2 regions of the Cupriavidus sp. 05L411 genome follow, and region 1 is predicted to be linked to the other one. Evidence: predicted binding sites of a transcription regulator. Region 1 holds the regulator's gene; the other holds the start of a gene.
What was found. Region 1 encodes FliA, which starts transcription of late flagellar genes. Its sites were predicted from a motif close to CTAAAGTTTNNNNNNNNNNNGCCGNTA; they were not measured.

Region 1 (11,722 bases):
CATGGCGTCCCTTTAGTTCCTGTCCGTGCGGCTCGTCTTGCCAACGCTGCGCATTACAGGTTGACCAGCGTCTGCATGACGGTGTCCTGCGCCTTGATGGTCTGCGCATTGGCCTGGTAGTTGCGCTGCGCCACGATCAGGCTGACCAGCTGGCCGGACAGGTCCACGTTGGATGCCTCCACCGCATTGGACTTGAGCGTGCCAAGGCCACCGCCGGCCGCGCCGACCACGGCCTGGCCCGATGCGCCGGTCGCGGACCACACATTGTTGCCCTCCGGCTTCAGGCCCTGCACGTTGCCAAAGCCAGCCATCACGACCTGGCCCAGCGCCTGCGTCTGCTGGTTCGAATAGCTGCCAAGGATGGTGCCATCCGGCTGGATCGCGAAGCCGAGCAGGCTGCCCGCGGTATAGCCGTTCTGCACAGGCGGCTTGGTGTCGTTGGCGCCGGCGAACTGCGTCGTGCCGGTCAGGTCCATCGCGATGGCCAGGGGCGCCGCACCGTTGGCAGCGGCAATGTTGATGGCGGTGGTAGCGCCGGCGGCCGGCGACTGCAGCGTGCCCTTCGAGTCGAACTTGAGCGTGATCGGCGCGCCAACCACATTGCCCGCCGCATCGGTCAGGTTCATCGTCCAGTCGGTGCCGCCGCCGCCCGCTGCCGGGAACGTGCCCGCGCCGGGCGTGCCCGTGGAGAAGTACGCGGTGAGCTGCTTGGCATTGCCCAGCGAGTCATAGACAGTGACGCCGGAGCTGTAGTTGTACATGCTCGATGTCGGCAGCGCGGCCGGCGTGCTGGCGAACGGCGTGGTCGGTACGGTGCTGCCGGAGTTCAGGTTGAAGGAGATGCCGAGGGTGGTGGTCGCCTTGGCGGCCATCGTGGTGTTCGGCACCACCAGCGGCTGCGGCTGCACAGCGCCGCCGCCCGTCGTGCCTGCCGGGTAGCCGGTCAGTTTCAGGCCTTGCGCGTTGGTGATGCTGCCGTCCTGCTGGCGCTGGAACTGGCCGTTGCGCGAGTAGAAGACCGAGCCCGAGGAATCGGTCAGGCGGAAGAAGCCGTTGCCATTGGTGATGGCCACATCGAGCGCACTGCCGCTCGACTCGATATTGCCCTGGTTGAACGACTGCACCACCGAATTCACGGTCGTGCCCAAGCCGATCTTGGTGCCGGCGTACACGTCGGCGAACTGCGCGGTCGATTGCTTGTAGCCAACCGTGTTGGCGTTGGCGATGTTGTTGCCGATGACGTCCAGATTCGATGCGGCGGCATTGATGCCGCTTACCCCTTGACCGAAACCCATGATTTTCTCCTAGTTACCTGACATCCTGCCGGCGCGTCTCGCGCGTGGCCACGTGATTAAAGAATGCGGCGAACGCCGTCGACCGGCGCGGTGCGGCCGCCGCCGATGTCGACCAGCACGCCCGTGGAGTCGCCACTGATGCTGTTGACCTTGCCGTAGACCAGCGCGACCGGCACGACATCCTTGCCGTTAGCGGTGGCGGTGACCTTGAAGCTGTAATCGCCGTCGGCAACCGCGACGCCCGCATCGTTCTTGCCGTCCCAGGCGATATCGTGCACGCCTGAGGTCTGGCCCTTCATGTCGATGGTGCGCACCACGTTGCCGTCCTTGTCGAGCACGCTGACCGTGACCGCGTCGGCTGTCGCCGGCAAGTCCACGCCGATCTGGCCCGGCACGCCGCTGGCCACCGTGGTGGCATTGCCCGGCACCATCACGGTGTGGCCAATCAGCGCTGCCGAATCCATCGCGCGGCTCGCGCTGACTTGCGACAGCAGCGAGTTCAGCGTGGTGTTCAAGGTCTGCATGCCGCTCACCTGGCTGATCTGCGCGAGCTGCGAGGTCAGCTGCGAGTTGTCCATCGGGTTGAGCGGATCCTGGTTGTTCATCTGCGTGACCAGCATCGTCAGGAAGCTGTTCTGCAGGTCAGCGGCGGAGGCGCTGCCGCTTTGCAGGGTATTGGCGATCCCGGCGGCGCTGGTGCTGCTGCCTGTGGAGGAAGTCGTGGTCATTGCGTATCCCGGTTTTACTGACCGATGGTCAGCGTCTTGAGCATCATGTTCTTGGCGGTGTTGAGGACTTCCACGTTGGCCTGGTAGGAACGCGAGGCCGAGATCATGTTGACCATCTCCTCCACCGGGTTAACGTTTGGCATCGTGACGTAGCCGTCGGCATTGGCCAGCGGATGCGTGGGGTTGTGCACCATGCGCGGGGGCGACGGATCTTCCATCACGCCCTCCACCTGCACACCGCCCACGTCGTTCTGGCCTGGTGTGGCGGCAAGGCCGAACACCACTTGCTTGGCGCGGTAGGGCTGGCCGTTGGGGCCGACCGCACTGTCGGCATTGGCCAGGTTGGACGCGGTCACGTTCATGCGCTGCGACTGCGCAGCCATGGCCGAGCCGGCGACTTCGAAGATGTTCATTGCGGGCATGGCGTGCTCACTGCTGGATGGCCGACAGCATGGTCTTGATCTTGGCGCTCATCACGGTCAACCCGGACTCGAAGTGCACCGCATTGTCGGCAAAGGCGACGCGCTCGGTGTCCATCTCGACGGTATTGCCATCGATGCTCGACTGCATCGGGATGCGGTAGTCGAGTTGCATCTTGTCGGCGAACGCAGACGTCACGCCCGGCAGATGGCGCACCGAGGTGGTGGACAGCGACACGCCTTCGGCTTGCTTTCCGCGCTCGACGCTTTGCGCCAGCGTGCTGGAGAAATCGAAGTCACGCGCCTTGTAGCCGGGTGTGTCGGCGTGGGCGATATTGGAGGCAATCACAGATTGCCGCTGGGTCCGCAAGCTCAGCGCTTCTTGTTGGAAGCGCAACGCCGCATCGAGTCTGTCAATCATGTCTGTGTCTCGCTGGAGGGGGAGAGCAACGAAGGTCGACCTTCTTCAGGTGTGCCATCTTAGGGGCGGCCCCTTCATGCCAATCGCACGAATAGAGCAAAGAAGACCGCGCATTTCGACTCGAGCAAGAACGTGGGGCTGCCTACAATAGGACCCGTTGACACGCACGCGGCACCCGCTTTCGCGGTGCGGTCCGCGTCGTTTCCTTGCCTGGATGTACACATGAACCCTCGTTTCCGGGCCGCCGCGGCGCGCGCCCTGCTCTGCGTGCTGGCCGCCGGCGGCACGCTGCCCGGCAGCGCCGGCGCGGCGCCGCCCTCGCCGTTTCCCGAAGACCCGGTGCGCGCCGCGGTCGAACAATTCCTTGAACGCCAGACTGCCGGCCTGCCCGGCAAGGCCACCATCCAGGTGGTGCCGCCTTCGGGCGGGCGCGCGCCGGATTGCCCGCTGCCCGAGCCGTTCCTGCCGCCGGGCGCGTCCCCCTGGGGCCGGGTCTCGGTCGGCGTGCGATGCGCCGGCGAGCGCCCCTGGACCCGCTACGTGCAAGCGCGCGTGTCGGTGGTGGCCGATTACTATGTGGCAGGGCGTAACCTGATGCCCGGCGAGCCCATCGATGCGGCCGATATGGAAGTCCGCCAAGGCGACCTGGCGTCGCTGCCGCGCGCGGTGGTGACGGATCCCGCACAGGTGACCGGCGCGGTAGCGGCCAACCGCATCGCCATGGGCTCGCCAATGCGGATGGATCTGCTGAAGAAAGCCATTGCCGTACGCCAGGGCCAGAACGTGACGGTGCTGGTGGAGGGCGACTCGTTCCAGCTCAGCAGCGAAGGCAAGGTCATGGCCGAGGCTGCGGTGGGCAACAACGTCCAGGTGCGGCTCAAGAGCGGTCAGGTGGTCAATGCGCTGGTGCGCAACGGCGACACGGTGGTGCTACAGCAATAGGAAATCGGGACGGCGACGCCTGGAGTTGCGTACGCGTCTCATGAGCCGGCTCATGAGACAATATCGCGCGCTCCGGGGCCGGAAAAACGGCGCCGCGGCGTCGCAATTCGACCTAAAGTTTCGGCCCAAGCATCCGATAAGCCAAAGGTACCCAGCAAGGAATCATCGTGAAGATCAATCAGACCACCTCGTCGAGGCCGAGCGACGCCATCGAGGGCGCCGTGCGCAGCGTGGCCGGCGCCCCCGGATCGACGGCTGCCCCGGAGACGTCCAGCGTACGCGTCAGCAGTCCCCTGTCGGCCCAGGTGCGCGAGATCGGCGCGCGCATGGTAGAAGACCATGACGACGATATCGACACCGCCAAGGTCGAAGAGATCCGCCAGGCCATCTCCGAAGGCCGCATCAAGATCGACCCAAGCAAGATCGCCGACGGCCTGCTCGCGTCCCTGCGCGAACTCAGCGGCGGCGCCTGACACCGCGGCTTGCTACGGGCCGCATCGCCAACCCCACCCTAAGATAGGCAAGCCATGAGCCAGTCCCTGATCCAGAACCTGCGCCGCGAGACCGAGCTCGCGCAGGAGTTCGCCACCGTACTAGGCGAAGAAAGAAGCCTGATCAAGACTGGCGATTACCAGGCCCTTGCCGGGCTGCTGGAACGCAAGGTAGAACTGGCTGGATTGCTGGGCGCCCTGACGCGCACGCGCGAGGCGCAGATGGGCGCCATGGGAATTCGCACCGGCGCGGGTGGCCAGCTGTTCGGACGCCAGATCGATCCGTCGGTGGAAGCCGCATGGCGGACGCTGGTATTTGCGGCACGCGCTGCAAGCGACGCCAATGCCCTGAATGCCGCGGTTGTGGATGCGCATCTCGAGTTCACCGAGGAAGCGATCCTGGCGTTGCGGCAACGGGGTGATAACACGACGCTCTATGGGCGCGACGGGCGCGCGCAGACCGGGCCGCAAGGGGTCAGTCTGGCGACTGGTTGAATTAGGTAACGGTTGAGTTGGGTAGTTTGTGGCTTCTCGTTCTTGCGAGTGCCCGCCCTCTCCCCCGGCCCCGCTCCCACAATTGGGAGAGGGCAGAGCAATCCAGCGGGAACAGAAGACGATTCGGTGTAGCCGTGATTGCCGCCCGGCTGGGGTAGCGGGACTGCAGTTGCGGTTAAGCAACCCTGCCCCCTCACCGAAACCCAACCGTCACCGCATTGGCCTGCCCAATCAAAACCGGCGTCAACGCGCCCTTCCCCGGCACCTGAAAAGCGAACACAAAGCCCTTGGCGGCGTCATCCCCGCTAAACGCCTCGGTCAGACCCTCAGCTCCCGAAAGCAATACACATCGTTGCGCATTGCATAGGTAAGCCTGCAGTGCATTCGGCGGCGTACGCGAGAAGCTATAGCGCCACCGCACCGTCGTGATCACGCCCTGCGCCTGCGGTAAATAACCTGTCGGTGAAATCGGGACGGAAACGGTGCGCAAGCCTTTGCTGTACAGCGCAGGCCCGTTCACCGAAGCCGACCAGCTATGCAGCGCCTGCCCGCCAGGCGCTGCCAGTGCCGGGCAGCACGCCACGGCCAGTGCCGCCGCGGTGAAGCGCTTGGGCCAGTTGCTCACAGCAATCCGCGCAACTGCGAACGCAGCCGTGTAATCGCCTGGCTACGGATCTGGCACACGCGCGACTCGGTGACTTCCAGCACCGCGCCGATTTCCCGCAGGTTCAGCTCCTGGTCATAGCACAGCGACAGCACCAGCTTCTCCCGCTCCGGCAGGCGCTCGATGGCGCGGATCAGCGCTTGGCGCATGCCGCTCTCCATCAGCACTGTGAGGGGGTTGCCGTCATCGCTCACGCTCAAGTGCCGGTCCAGGAAGTCTTCTTCGCCGGAGCGCTCGAAGTCTTCATAGTGCAGCAACTGGCAACCATAGACCTCGTTGAGCAGCGTCTGGTATTCGTCGAGCGGCAGCTCCAGCTCCTGCGCCACTTCGGAATCGAGCGGCGCACGGCCCAGCGTTTGCTCCAGGCCGCGCACGGTACGCTCGATCCGCCGCGTGAACTGGCGCAGGCTGCGCGACTGCCAGTCGTTGGCGCGCACCTCGTCGAGCATGGCGCCGCGAATGCGCTGGCTGGCGTAGGTCTCGAAACGCGCACCGTGGGTGTCTTCATAGCGCTTGGCGGCGTCGAGCAGGCCAATCATGCCGGCCTGGATCAAGTCATCAAGCTGCACGCTGGCAGGCAGCTTGGCTGCCAGTTGCAAGGCGATACGACGCACCAGCGACGCATGCGCCGTCACGGTATCAGTCTGTTCGAGCTTTCCCTGAATCGTATACATGGTGGAATTCTCGTGAGTCCTAGCTTGCAGGTCCCGGCGCTTAAGCCAGGGCCGTGGCCGTCGGCACCATCGGCACCGACAGGGTTGAACGGGGATCGGTAGACATTGGCCAGCTGGCAATGCCCGTGGCAATTCGGCGTAGTGCGGCAGTGGCGGGCGCGGCCGGGAAGGCCTCGACCACGCAGCGGCCCAATGCGGTACTGCGCTCAACCAGCGGATCGTGCGGCAGGCTGCCCGCGGGGCTGGCCTCAACGCCAAGGTACTGGCTGGCGGTACGGGCCAGGTTGCCCAGCACCGCATTGGCGGCGGCGTCCCCGGCGGCGGCATTGATCACCAGGTGGAAACGCCGGCAGGCGTACAAGTGATTGAGCTGCTTGATGCAGGCGTATGCGGCTTTGATCGAGGCCGGCTCCGCACGCAGCACCACGATGAGGTTGTGCGCCGCGCCAGCCATTTGCGACAAACCGCCATCCGCATCGCTGCGGGCGTCGCTGAGCACCGTGCGAAACGACTTGAGCAACTGCAGGTCGCCATTGGCCTGGGGGCTGCCCGGCAGCACGGCGATGGTGCCGGCGGGACGCTTGCCGAGCGCAGCATCGAGCGTCACCGCGCCACCCAGCACCGCGGCCAGGGTGCCTTCCGGCATGGCGCCGGCAAGCCGCGTGGCGCGGGCGCCGAAGCGGTCCTCATCGACGAGCAGTACGCGTTCGCCTTGCAGGGCAAGGGCGTTGGCCAGCCCCAGTGCCACCGTGGTGGCGCCGGCACCGGCATCGCTTGCGACCACGGCAATGCGGCGCGTGGCGCGTGGCGCCAGCATGCGCCGCAGGCTTTCCGCCTGGTCGGATGCGAGTGAATTCACGGCTTATTCTCCCTGCGCCAGCGTCTCGAACACGCGGCTGCCGCTCATGCGCGCCTCGAGCAGGCCGCCGGCGCCGCCCAGTTGGAACGTCTCTGGCGGGGCTTCCTGAACAGCGGGCTGCGTGGCGCGGCCGCCGCGGGCCGGATAGTTTTCCAGCACGTCGAGCAAGGCCAGCAGGCGGCCGATACCTTCGACCAGCACGGCGGCGCCGCAAGCCTGGCGAGCCGGCGCACGGCCGGTCAGTCGGGCCAGGAACGCGCCGACCGAATCGTCGCTGGCCTGCTCGAGGCGCAGCGCGGCCACGCCCATCTGCAGCGCGAGCAAGCGGGCGCAGGCCTGCGCTTCAGCCTGTGCGGGTTCATTGCCGCCGTCGCCTTGGCCCAGGTGGTCCAGCGCATGGCGCAGCGTGCGCAGTTGCGCTTCGCCGGCTTCGGCCCAGCGGGCCCAGCGGGCCAGTTGTGCGCCCTCGGCCGACAGCGCCGGGTCGCACAGCAGATAGTGCACGGCGAGCGTCTGGCCGTTCTCGCGGTCGACCACGCGTGACACCAGCAAGCCTGCCTCGGTACCGCCCTCGGCGGCGGAGCGGGCGCCGCGTGCCTGGCCTTCGAGCACCCGTACCGGGCTTTGCGCGATCCACTGCACAGCATCGCGGCCGCGATAGTCCATGTCTTGCACGGCGTGGAAGGTCAGCGTCTCGGCCAGCGCGTCGAGCTTGACGGCAGCCCCGCCGCTGGCCACGCGGGTGGTCTTGCGCGCGGTGGCCAGCCAGCGCTCACCTGCTTGCTGCCAGCGTGCCAGCATGGGGGCGGCAGGCATGGCGTCGAGTACGTTGACCACGGTACGGGCGGCGGCGATGGCAGCGCACAGCGTGGCGGCATCGGCTTCCCATCCGCCTTGGCCGCCCTGCAGCGCCGGGCCGGTGCGGCCGGCGGGCGCGGCGGCGGCCGCCAGCGGCAGGCCGTCGCGGTCCGCCAGGAACAGCGTGTGTTGCCAGGGGCGCGGCGCGCGCCGTCCCGCCACCGGCGTGGCCACCGTGGCGCTCAGCGACAGCACGAAGCGGTCGCAATGGCGGGCGAGGTCGCGGCAGGCGGCCTCGCGCACTTGCTGCGCCATCAGGCGCGGCGAGGATGCGCTCTCATTGCGTTGCTGCCACAGCGAGCGGACCAGTTCAAAGCTATAGCTGCCAGCGTTCAGTTGCTCCACGCAATCGCCCACCGCGTTGGCGCTGTCGGTCAGCGAGCGCAGCATGCCGTCGGCACCGCCGGGGCTGGCCGCGCGCGTGGCTTCGCCATCGTCCTGCGCGGGCATGGCGCGGCGCGCGGCTTCCGCGTCGGCAAACACCGAGCCGCGGCGCGGCGTCTGGAAGGCACGCTCGACAAGGGCCGCGCCGTTGGCGAGCTCAAGGTGCTCGGGCACGCGCTGGCCGGTCGAGGCGTAGTACACCGGCAGGCGGTGGCGGATCACCACGTCGAGCACGGAGCCCAGGTGCGTGGCCTCGTCCAGCTTGCTGACGATGCAGCCGTCGATGCCGCCGTCGGGCGTGGCATCGTGGCGGTAGGCGTGGACGACTTCGTTAAGCGTGTCGCCGTGGCTGGCGCCGTTGAGCAGCAGGATGCGCTGCACCGGCGCCTGCACGCCGGCCAGCATGGCAATCTGCTCGGACAGGTTGCGGTCGCGCTGGCTCATGCCCACGGTGTCGATGATCACCAGGTGCTTCTCGGTCAGCGCCGCAAGCGCAAAGCGCAGGTCGGCCGCGTCCTTGACCGCGTGCACGGGCACGCCAAGGATGTCGCCGTAGATGCGCAATTGCTCGTGCGCGCCAATCCGGAACGTGTCGGTGGTCAGGAGCGCCAGGCGTTCCGGGCCGTGCTTGAGCACGAAGCGCGCGGCCAGCTTGGCGGTGGTGGTGGTCTTGCCAACGCCGGTAGGGCCGACCAGCGCCAGCACGCCACCCTGGGCAAAGAGCGCATCTTCGTCGTTCAGCACCGGCACCTTGCGCGCAAGCTCCTGGCGGATCCAAGTCATGGCAGCAGGCCGGTCATGGCCCAGCGGCAAGTGGCCCAGCAGCGAACGGGCGAGCTGCCCGGAGAAGCCAGCGGTCACTAACCAGGTAAACAGCGAATCGCGCAACGGGTCTCCGCCGATCGACGGCAGGCTGTGCGTGCCCACGCCGGAGAACTGGCGCTCCATCATGGCGCGCATGGTCTGCAGCTCGCCGCGCAGGTCGCCAAGGGCGCCGTCGACAGCGACCGCGGCAGCCGGCGGCGGCGTGAATACCGGCGCGTTGCTGGAGATGGCGCCGAGATCGGTGTCGCGCATCGCGACAATCTCCACGCCACCTTCAACGGTGCGGTTGGACAGCACCACCGCGTCCGGTCCCATCGCCTCGCGCACCTGGCGCAAAGCCTCGCGGCCATTGGCCGCCACGAATTTAGCTACGCTCATTTTGCGAAACCCCTCACGCTGTGCCACCGATCATGGCGGTGATCCTGATATTTCGGTTGTCCGGCACCTCGGCATGCGAGAGCACCTTGAGTTGCGGCATGGTCCGGCGCAGGAAGCGCGCCAGCAACGGGCGCAGCGGATGCGGCACCAGCAGCACCGGATCCAGCCCCAGATGTTCTTGCCTGGTCACCGCGCCTTGCGTCTGCTGCAGCAGTGCATCGGCCAGGCCCGGCTCGATGCCGCCGCCATTAGTGAGCGCTTGCGACAGCACGCGCTCCAAGCCAGCGTCCAGGCCGATGACCTGGAGGTCGGCGCCGTTGGGGAACCACTGCTGGGTGATGGCACGGCCCAGCGCCACGCGCACCAGCGAGGTGAGCTCGTTGGGATCGCTGACCTTCGGCGCGTGCTCGGCCACCACGTCCAGCACGGTGCGCATGTCGCGGATCGGCACGCTTTCGTCCAGCAGGTTCTGCAGGATCTTCTGCAACGCGGTGAGCGTGATGACCTTGGGAACCAGGTCTTCGGTGAGCTTGGGGGATTCCTTGGCGATGCGGTCGAGCAGCGCCTGCACTTCCTGGCGGCCAAGCAGTTCAGCCGCGTGCATGTGGATCAGGTGGTTGAGGTGGGTCGCCACTACCGTGCTTGCGTCCACCACGGTGTAGCCGTAGGTCTGCGCCTGTTCCTTGAGGCCGCTCTCGATCCACACCGCGGGCAGGCCGAAGGCCGGGTCCTGGCTGGGCGTGCCCGGCAGCGCGCCGGACACCTGGCCGGGGTTGATCGCCATCCACTGCCCGGGCGCGGCTTCGCCGCGGCCGATCTCGACGCCCTTGAGCGTGATGCGGTAGGCGTTGGGCTTGAGTTCCAGGTTGTCGCGGATATGCACCACCGGCACCAGGAAGCCGATCTCCTGCGCCACCTTCTTGCGGATGCTCTTGATGCGCCCGAGGAGCTCGCCGTTCTGCGCGCGGTCCACCAGCGGGATCAGGCGATAGCCCACCTCCATGCCAAGCGGATCGACCAGGGTGACATCGTCCCAGCTGGCTTCGGTCGATTCCGGCGCCACCGCGGGAGCGCGTTCCTCGCGCGTCTTTTCCTGCGCCTGCGCCACGTCGCGGCGTGCCACATAGCGGCCGAACCACACCAGCGCGCCGGCAAAGGCCAGGAAGGCGAAGTGCGGCATGCCCGGGATGATGCCCATCATGCCAATGATGGCGCCGGTCAGGTAGAGCACGCGCGGATTGGAGAACAGCTGGCCGGTCAGTTGCTGGCCCACATCCTGCTCGTTGGAGACCCGCGAAACGATCACACCCGCAGCGGTGGAAATCACCAGCGCCGGGATCTGTGCGACCAGGCCATCGCCAATGGTCAGCAGCGTGTAGTTGCGCACCGCGGTTGCGAAGTCCAGGTCATGCTGCACCATGCCCACCACCATGCCGGCGCCGACGTTGATGAACATGATCATCAGGCCCGCCACGGCATCGCCGCGCACGAACTTGCTGGCACCGTCCATCGCGCCGTAGAAGTCCGATTCCTGCGAGACCTCGGCGCGGCGCTTCTTGGCGCCGTCTTCATTGATCAGGCCAGCGTTGAGGTCGGCGTCGATCGCCATCTGCTTGCCGGGCATGGCGTCGAGCATGAAGCGCGCGCCAACTTCAGCGATACGCCCCGCGCCCTTGGTAATGACCATGAAGTTGATCACCACCAGGATCGCGAACACCACGATGCCCACCGCGAAGTTGCCGCCGACCAGGAAGTGGCCGAAGGCCTCGATCACCTTGCCCGCGGCATCCGGCCCGGTGTGCCCTTCCATCAGCACGACCCGGGTCGAGGCCACGTTGAGCGACAGGCGCAGCAGCGTGGTGAACAGCAGCACCGCCGGGAAGGCGGCGAAGTCCAGCGCCTTCTGGGTGTACATGCCCACCAGCAGCACCATGATCGACAGGGCGATGTTGAACGTGAACAGCAGATCCAGGATAAAGGGCGGCAGCGGCAGGATCATCATGCCGAGGATCATGATGATCAGCAGCGGGCCGGCCAGGGCCTTCATCTGCCCGCCTGTCTGGCCCCCCGGCAGTTTGAACAGCGAGGTCAATGCGTTCATGCTTGGCTTTCCGGTACGACTAACTCGTCAGGCACCAGCAGATCGGAGGGTGCCGCCGGATGCGGGCCGCTGCTGTGGTGCCAGTGCTTCAGTTGATAGACCCAGGCCAGGACTTCGGCCACGGAGGTGTACAGGCCGGCAGGGATTTCCCTGCCCAGCTCTACGTGACGATGCAGTGCGCGCGCCAG
Region 2 (4,265 bases), on a different contig from region 1:
TCGGGTTATATGCCGTCGCCGAGCTTGGCTGGTCTTTCGGGCTGGCCGAGTACTTCGTTTCCGACGACGCCGGCGCGCCAAATGTGTGGCTGGCGCTGGTGCTGGCCGGGCGGGCGGTCTTCATGTACGCGACCGCCAGGTTCGCCATCCTGGTGACCGGCCTGGAGGCGCGCTGGCTGCGCCGCGGGCTGCTGCTCTACCTGAGCGTCAAGCTTCCGCTGATCGCGCTGATGGTGGCGGCGCACAGCACCCGCGCCATGGTGCTGGCCAATGTGGTCGTCAATGTTGCGATGGCACTGTCGATCGTGGCCGTGCTGGTCCGCGCCGCCGTGACGCGTCCGGAGCGTGAGCGCACGGCGATTGCCGCCGCCCTTGGCCTCACCTTGCTCATCTCGGTGCTGGATTTGATCCATGTCTGGTGGATCGGGGATGACTACTGGGACTCCTCCGTCACCCGCTACGTGTCGCTGATTTTCAGCCTGACCATGGGCTGGCTGCTGGTCGACCGCTACACGCGCGCCACGCGCATGCTGGCTGCCCTGAACCAGAAGCTGGACAGCGCGGTCTCCCGCAAGGAGCAGGAACTGCATGCGATGTACCGCCACTCCCGCGAAATGGAGCGCGAGCAGGCCACCCTGCAGGAGCGCGGCAGGATCATGCGCGATATCCATGACGGGCTTGGCAGCCAGCTGGTGGGCATGCTCTCCATGCTGCGCTCCGGCAGCCCTTCCACGCACACGTTGCAGCAACAGCTGCAGCATGCGCTGGATGCCCTGAAACTATCCGTCGACGCGTTGCAGGACACCGGCGGCGACCTGGCCACCGTACTCGGCAACCTGTGCCACCGGCTTGGCCCGCGGCTGGAGACGGCGGGATTGCGGGTGGACTGGCAGGTGGCGCGCCTGCCGGCGCTGCACGACCTGACGCCGCAGCGGGTGCGTGAGCTGCACTACCTGTTGCTGGAGGTGTTTTCCAATGCCATGCAGCATGCCAGCGGCAGCGCTATCCGGGTCTCGGCGCACCATGATGCCGCCCAGCAAACCCTGGTCATCGAGATCCACGACAATGGCCGCGGCTTTACGCCCGAGGCTGCCGCGCACGGTCGGGGATTGGGCAATATGCGCCGGCGTGCCGAAGCCATCGGGGCGGCGCTGGACCTGCGCTCTTCGGCGCAAGGGACGACCGTGCGGCTGACGTTTGCACTGGCGCCGCAGCCACCCGACTCCGCCGTTTAGCCCCCCGCACCCGTTTGATGTCAACCCGGGCGCGGGTAGCTCCGTTATCGGATTGCCGGAATCAGACCTTGATGTCGATGCTCTGGCCAAGGTGAGGGGGATTGCTGGCCGGGACGCTGACTTGCGGCATCGAGCCCAGCAGGGTTGCCACGCTCTGCGCCTGCAGGTCCAGCGACTTGCGCAGCATCATGGTGGGCACCGGATCGCCGCCCGAGTTGCTAGCCGCACTGACGAGGGAAATATCCATTGACTGGTCTTCCAGGTTGAAATTGAGGTTGAGATTGAAGCTACGTTCGAAGCTACGGCTGAAGCTACGATTGAAGCCACGATTGGCATTGAAGCCAGCGGGAAAGCGCACCTCCCAGCATCCATGTTGTCGGCCATCAACCGGGAATCTTTAGCGCGGTTGCCGCATTAGCGGGCCGCCCGCTTGGCATCCGGAACGTTTATCATAGGCAGCCTGGCCGCTTTGGCCGGGAAAGACCAGACAGCCAGCACCGTCAGGATGGCGGCTGAATCCGGCGAAACCAGTCACCAGAATGAACATCATGGGTCGGGCGCAAAACATTGCGGGAAGCGTCGCTATTTCGTGTTTGGCTTTTGGCATCTCGACGGATTGCCTGGCGCTGGATTCGGCCGAACTCTATGAGCGGGAATCGCCCAGCATCTGGGTGGTATCCGTCTTTGACGCGCAAGGCACGCGGTTCGGCCTGGGCAGCTCGGTGGTGATCGGGCCGGAGGAACTGGTCACCAACTGCCACGTGCTCAAGAGCGGCAAGTCCATCAGCATCCGACGCGAGAAGGTCACGTATGGCGCCAGCCTGGTGCACGCCGATGTCGAGCGCGACCTCTGCATCCTGCGCGCCAAGGGCCTCACCGCCCCGGCGGTAAAGATCGCGCCGCTGGCCGCGCTCAAGGTGGGGCAGAAGGTCTACGCCATCGGCGCACCGCGCGGCTACGAGCTGACGCTGAGTGATGGCCTGCTCTCCTCGCTGAACAAGGACGAGCGCGACCGCATCGTCCGCCTGCAGACCACCGCCCCGATCTCCCCAGGCTCCAGCGGTGGCGGCCTGTTCAACACGGACGGGCAACTCGTCGGCATTACCTACCTGATGCGGACCGACGCGCAGAACATCAACTTTGCCATTCCCGCGCAGTGGATCAGCGAAGTGCCGGCGCGGTCCGCGCTGGCGCTGCAGAAATTCCGTAGCGAGACGGCATCCGCCGCCCCGCCTGCCATGGCGCTCCCGCCTGGCCAGCCCGGGTTGCCTGGCCAGGGCGCCACGGCCTACGCCCCGGCCCGGCCCGCAGCCGGCCCGCCGGGCAGGCAACTGACCGGGGCCGAGCTGGCCAGCCATTTCACGCATCTTGGCAGGATCAATGCTATCGCGCCGTCCGGCGTTACGCTCTGGATGCAGGTCCGGGAAAGCGGCAGCCTGGATGTGACCAATTCCGTCAGCCGCGGCTATTCGTCCGGGCGCTACCGCATCGAGCCGGAAACCGGCCAGGTCTGCCTGGAGATGGCCAACCCGAATTTCAGCGTGATGCAAACGTGCTATCGGCTGACCGAGGCCGACGGACGCTATGTCATGCGATCCGCCACCAGTCCCTATTACTTTTCATACACGAAGTAGCGAGCGGGCGCCGGCCGCAGCCGCTCGCCTCGCCATTTATCTCTGGGCACAAGACATGGGAAACCGATATCGAAATAGCGCCCCCGTCGCGCTGGCCGTGGCGTCGATGCTGCTGGGCGGCTGCGCGCCGACCACCGTCGGCGTGACCAGCCGCGCCAGCGACTACACCGGCAAGCCCACCCGCATGTATGTGCTGGGCACTACCGGCATGGGGTGGAACAGCGACTTCTCCGCAGCGTTTGCGGCCAAGTTCCGCGAGGTGACCCGGCAGTGCGGCGTGGAATCGGCGTACGACGAGATCTCGGGGCTGGAGCTGGACTCGACCGCGCTGACCGGCAGGATGCGTACGTTCGCCGCCGATACGGTGCTGACCATCGCCAACGGCGGGGGCGTGGTCAATGCGTCCGGCGGCCGCCTGTCGATCGACTATGGCACGACGCTGACGGATGTCAGGCAGAACCGCGCGGTGTGGAAAGGCAAATACACGTTCAGCCGCGGCGGCACCATCATCCCGATCGAGGAACGCGCTGCAGTCCTGGCGATCGACATCACCAACAGCCTGAAGAAGGACCGCTTCCTCACCGGCTGCGCGCAGATCGCGCTGGGCCAGAATGGCCGGCTCGACCCGGCTGCCGTGCCGCATGCCGCCGCCGGCGGCGGCAATGGCCCGGCCGGCAGCACGAATACGATCAGCCAGGCCCGCCCGGCGCCCCCCGTCTCCGCGCCCGCGGGCCCCGCCACCGCGGCAACCCTGCGGGACCTGCAAGATTTGCTGCCACCGAAGTGACTGGCGCGGGCCGCAACGGGATCAAACGCCCAGCCCGGCCTCGTCCAGATCCGCGAACAGAATCGTGCCCGTTTCCGATTCGGTCACAAACACCTTGCGCGGCTGCCCCGGCTCAACGGCGGGCTGAAACGCCAGGTTGGTGGTGGTTGCGCCCGCCGGGCTGGCGAGGATCGCCTCGGGCTCGCCACGCTTGCTCAGCACCCACACGCAGCCCAGGCTGGCATGCGCCACAAACAGCCGGTCGCGGCTGTCGATGGCCATGCCGTCGGGGCCGCTGGTGCCGTAGAACGTAAAGAACTGCCCCACCTTCGACACGCTGCCGTCGGCCTGCAACGGCACGCGCCACACGCAATTGCCGCGCGTGGCCGCCACGAACAGCACCTTCTCGTCGCAGGACAGCGCCAGGCCGTTGGGGCTGGGCACATTGCCCAGCAGCAGGTCCAGCTGCCCACCGGGCCGCAGGCGATAGACGCGACCCGTGGGATCGTGCAGGCCGGTCTGGCCCTGATCGGTGAAATACAAGTCGCCATTACGGGAGATCACGAGGTCGTTCACGCCCTTGAACTGCTCCGCGTTGCGCCGTCCCAGCAAGGTGGTCACCTCGCCCGT

Region 2: AC1DQR_RS28340 (YjfB family protein) is a predicted target of FliA. The motif match lies at 1,610-1,636, and genes of this name have one in related genera.

What each region holds. Positions count from the first base shown of each region.
Region 1 covers NZ_JBFTOQ010000005.1:194,889-206,610, forward strand. Annotated here, with positions in the region: gene flgF (flagellar basal-body rod protein FlgF) at 1-3, opposite strand, end outside; gene flgE (flagellar hook protein FlgE) at 54-1,295, opposite strand; gene AC1DQR_RS07820 (flagellar hook assembly protein FlgD) at 1,352-2,023, opposite strand; gene flgC (flagellar basal body rod protein FlgC) at 2,038-2,445, opposite strand; gene flgB (flagellar basal body rod protein FlgB) at 2,453-2,863, opposite strand; gene flgA (flagellar basal body P-ring formation chaperone FlgA) at 3,086-3,805, shown strand; gene flgM (flagellar biosynthesis anti-sigma factor FlgM) at 3,973-4,278, shown strand; gene AC1DQR_RS07845 (flagella synthesis protein FlgN) at 4,333-4,791, shown strand; gene AC1DQR_RS07850 (flagellar protein FlhE) at 4,985-5,416, opposite strand; gene AC1DQR_RS07855 (RNA polymerase sigma factor FliA) at 5,413-6,129, opposite strand; gene AC1DQR_RS07860 (MinD/ParA family ATP-binding protein) at 6,170-6,988, opposite strand; gene flhF (flagellar biosynthesis GTPase FlhF) at 6,992-9,433, opposite strand; gene flhA (flagellar biosynthesis protein FlhA) at 9,447-11,534, opposite strand; gene flhB (flagellar biosynthesis protein FlhB) at 11,531-11,722, opposite strand, start outside.
Region 2 covers NZ_JBFTOQ010000030.1:28,802-33,066, reverse strand. Annotated here, with positions in the region: gene AC1DQR_RS28345 (sensor histidine kinase) at 1-1,235, shown strand, start outside; gene AC1DQR_RS28340 (YjfB family protein) at 1,297-1,593, opposite strand; gene AC1DQR_RS28335 (S1C family serine protease) at 1,829-2,869, shown strand; gene AC1DQR_RS28330 (hypothetical protein) at 2,925-3,656, shown strand; gene AC1DQR_RS28325 (SMP-30/gluconolactonase/LRE family protein) at 3,678-4,265, opposite strand, start outside.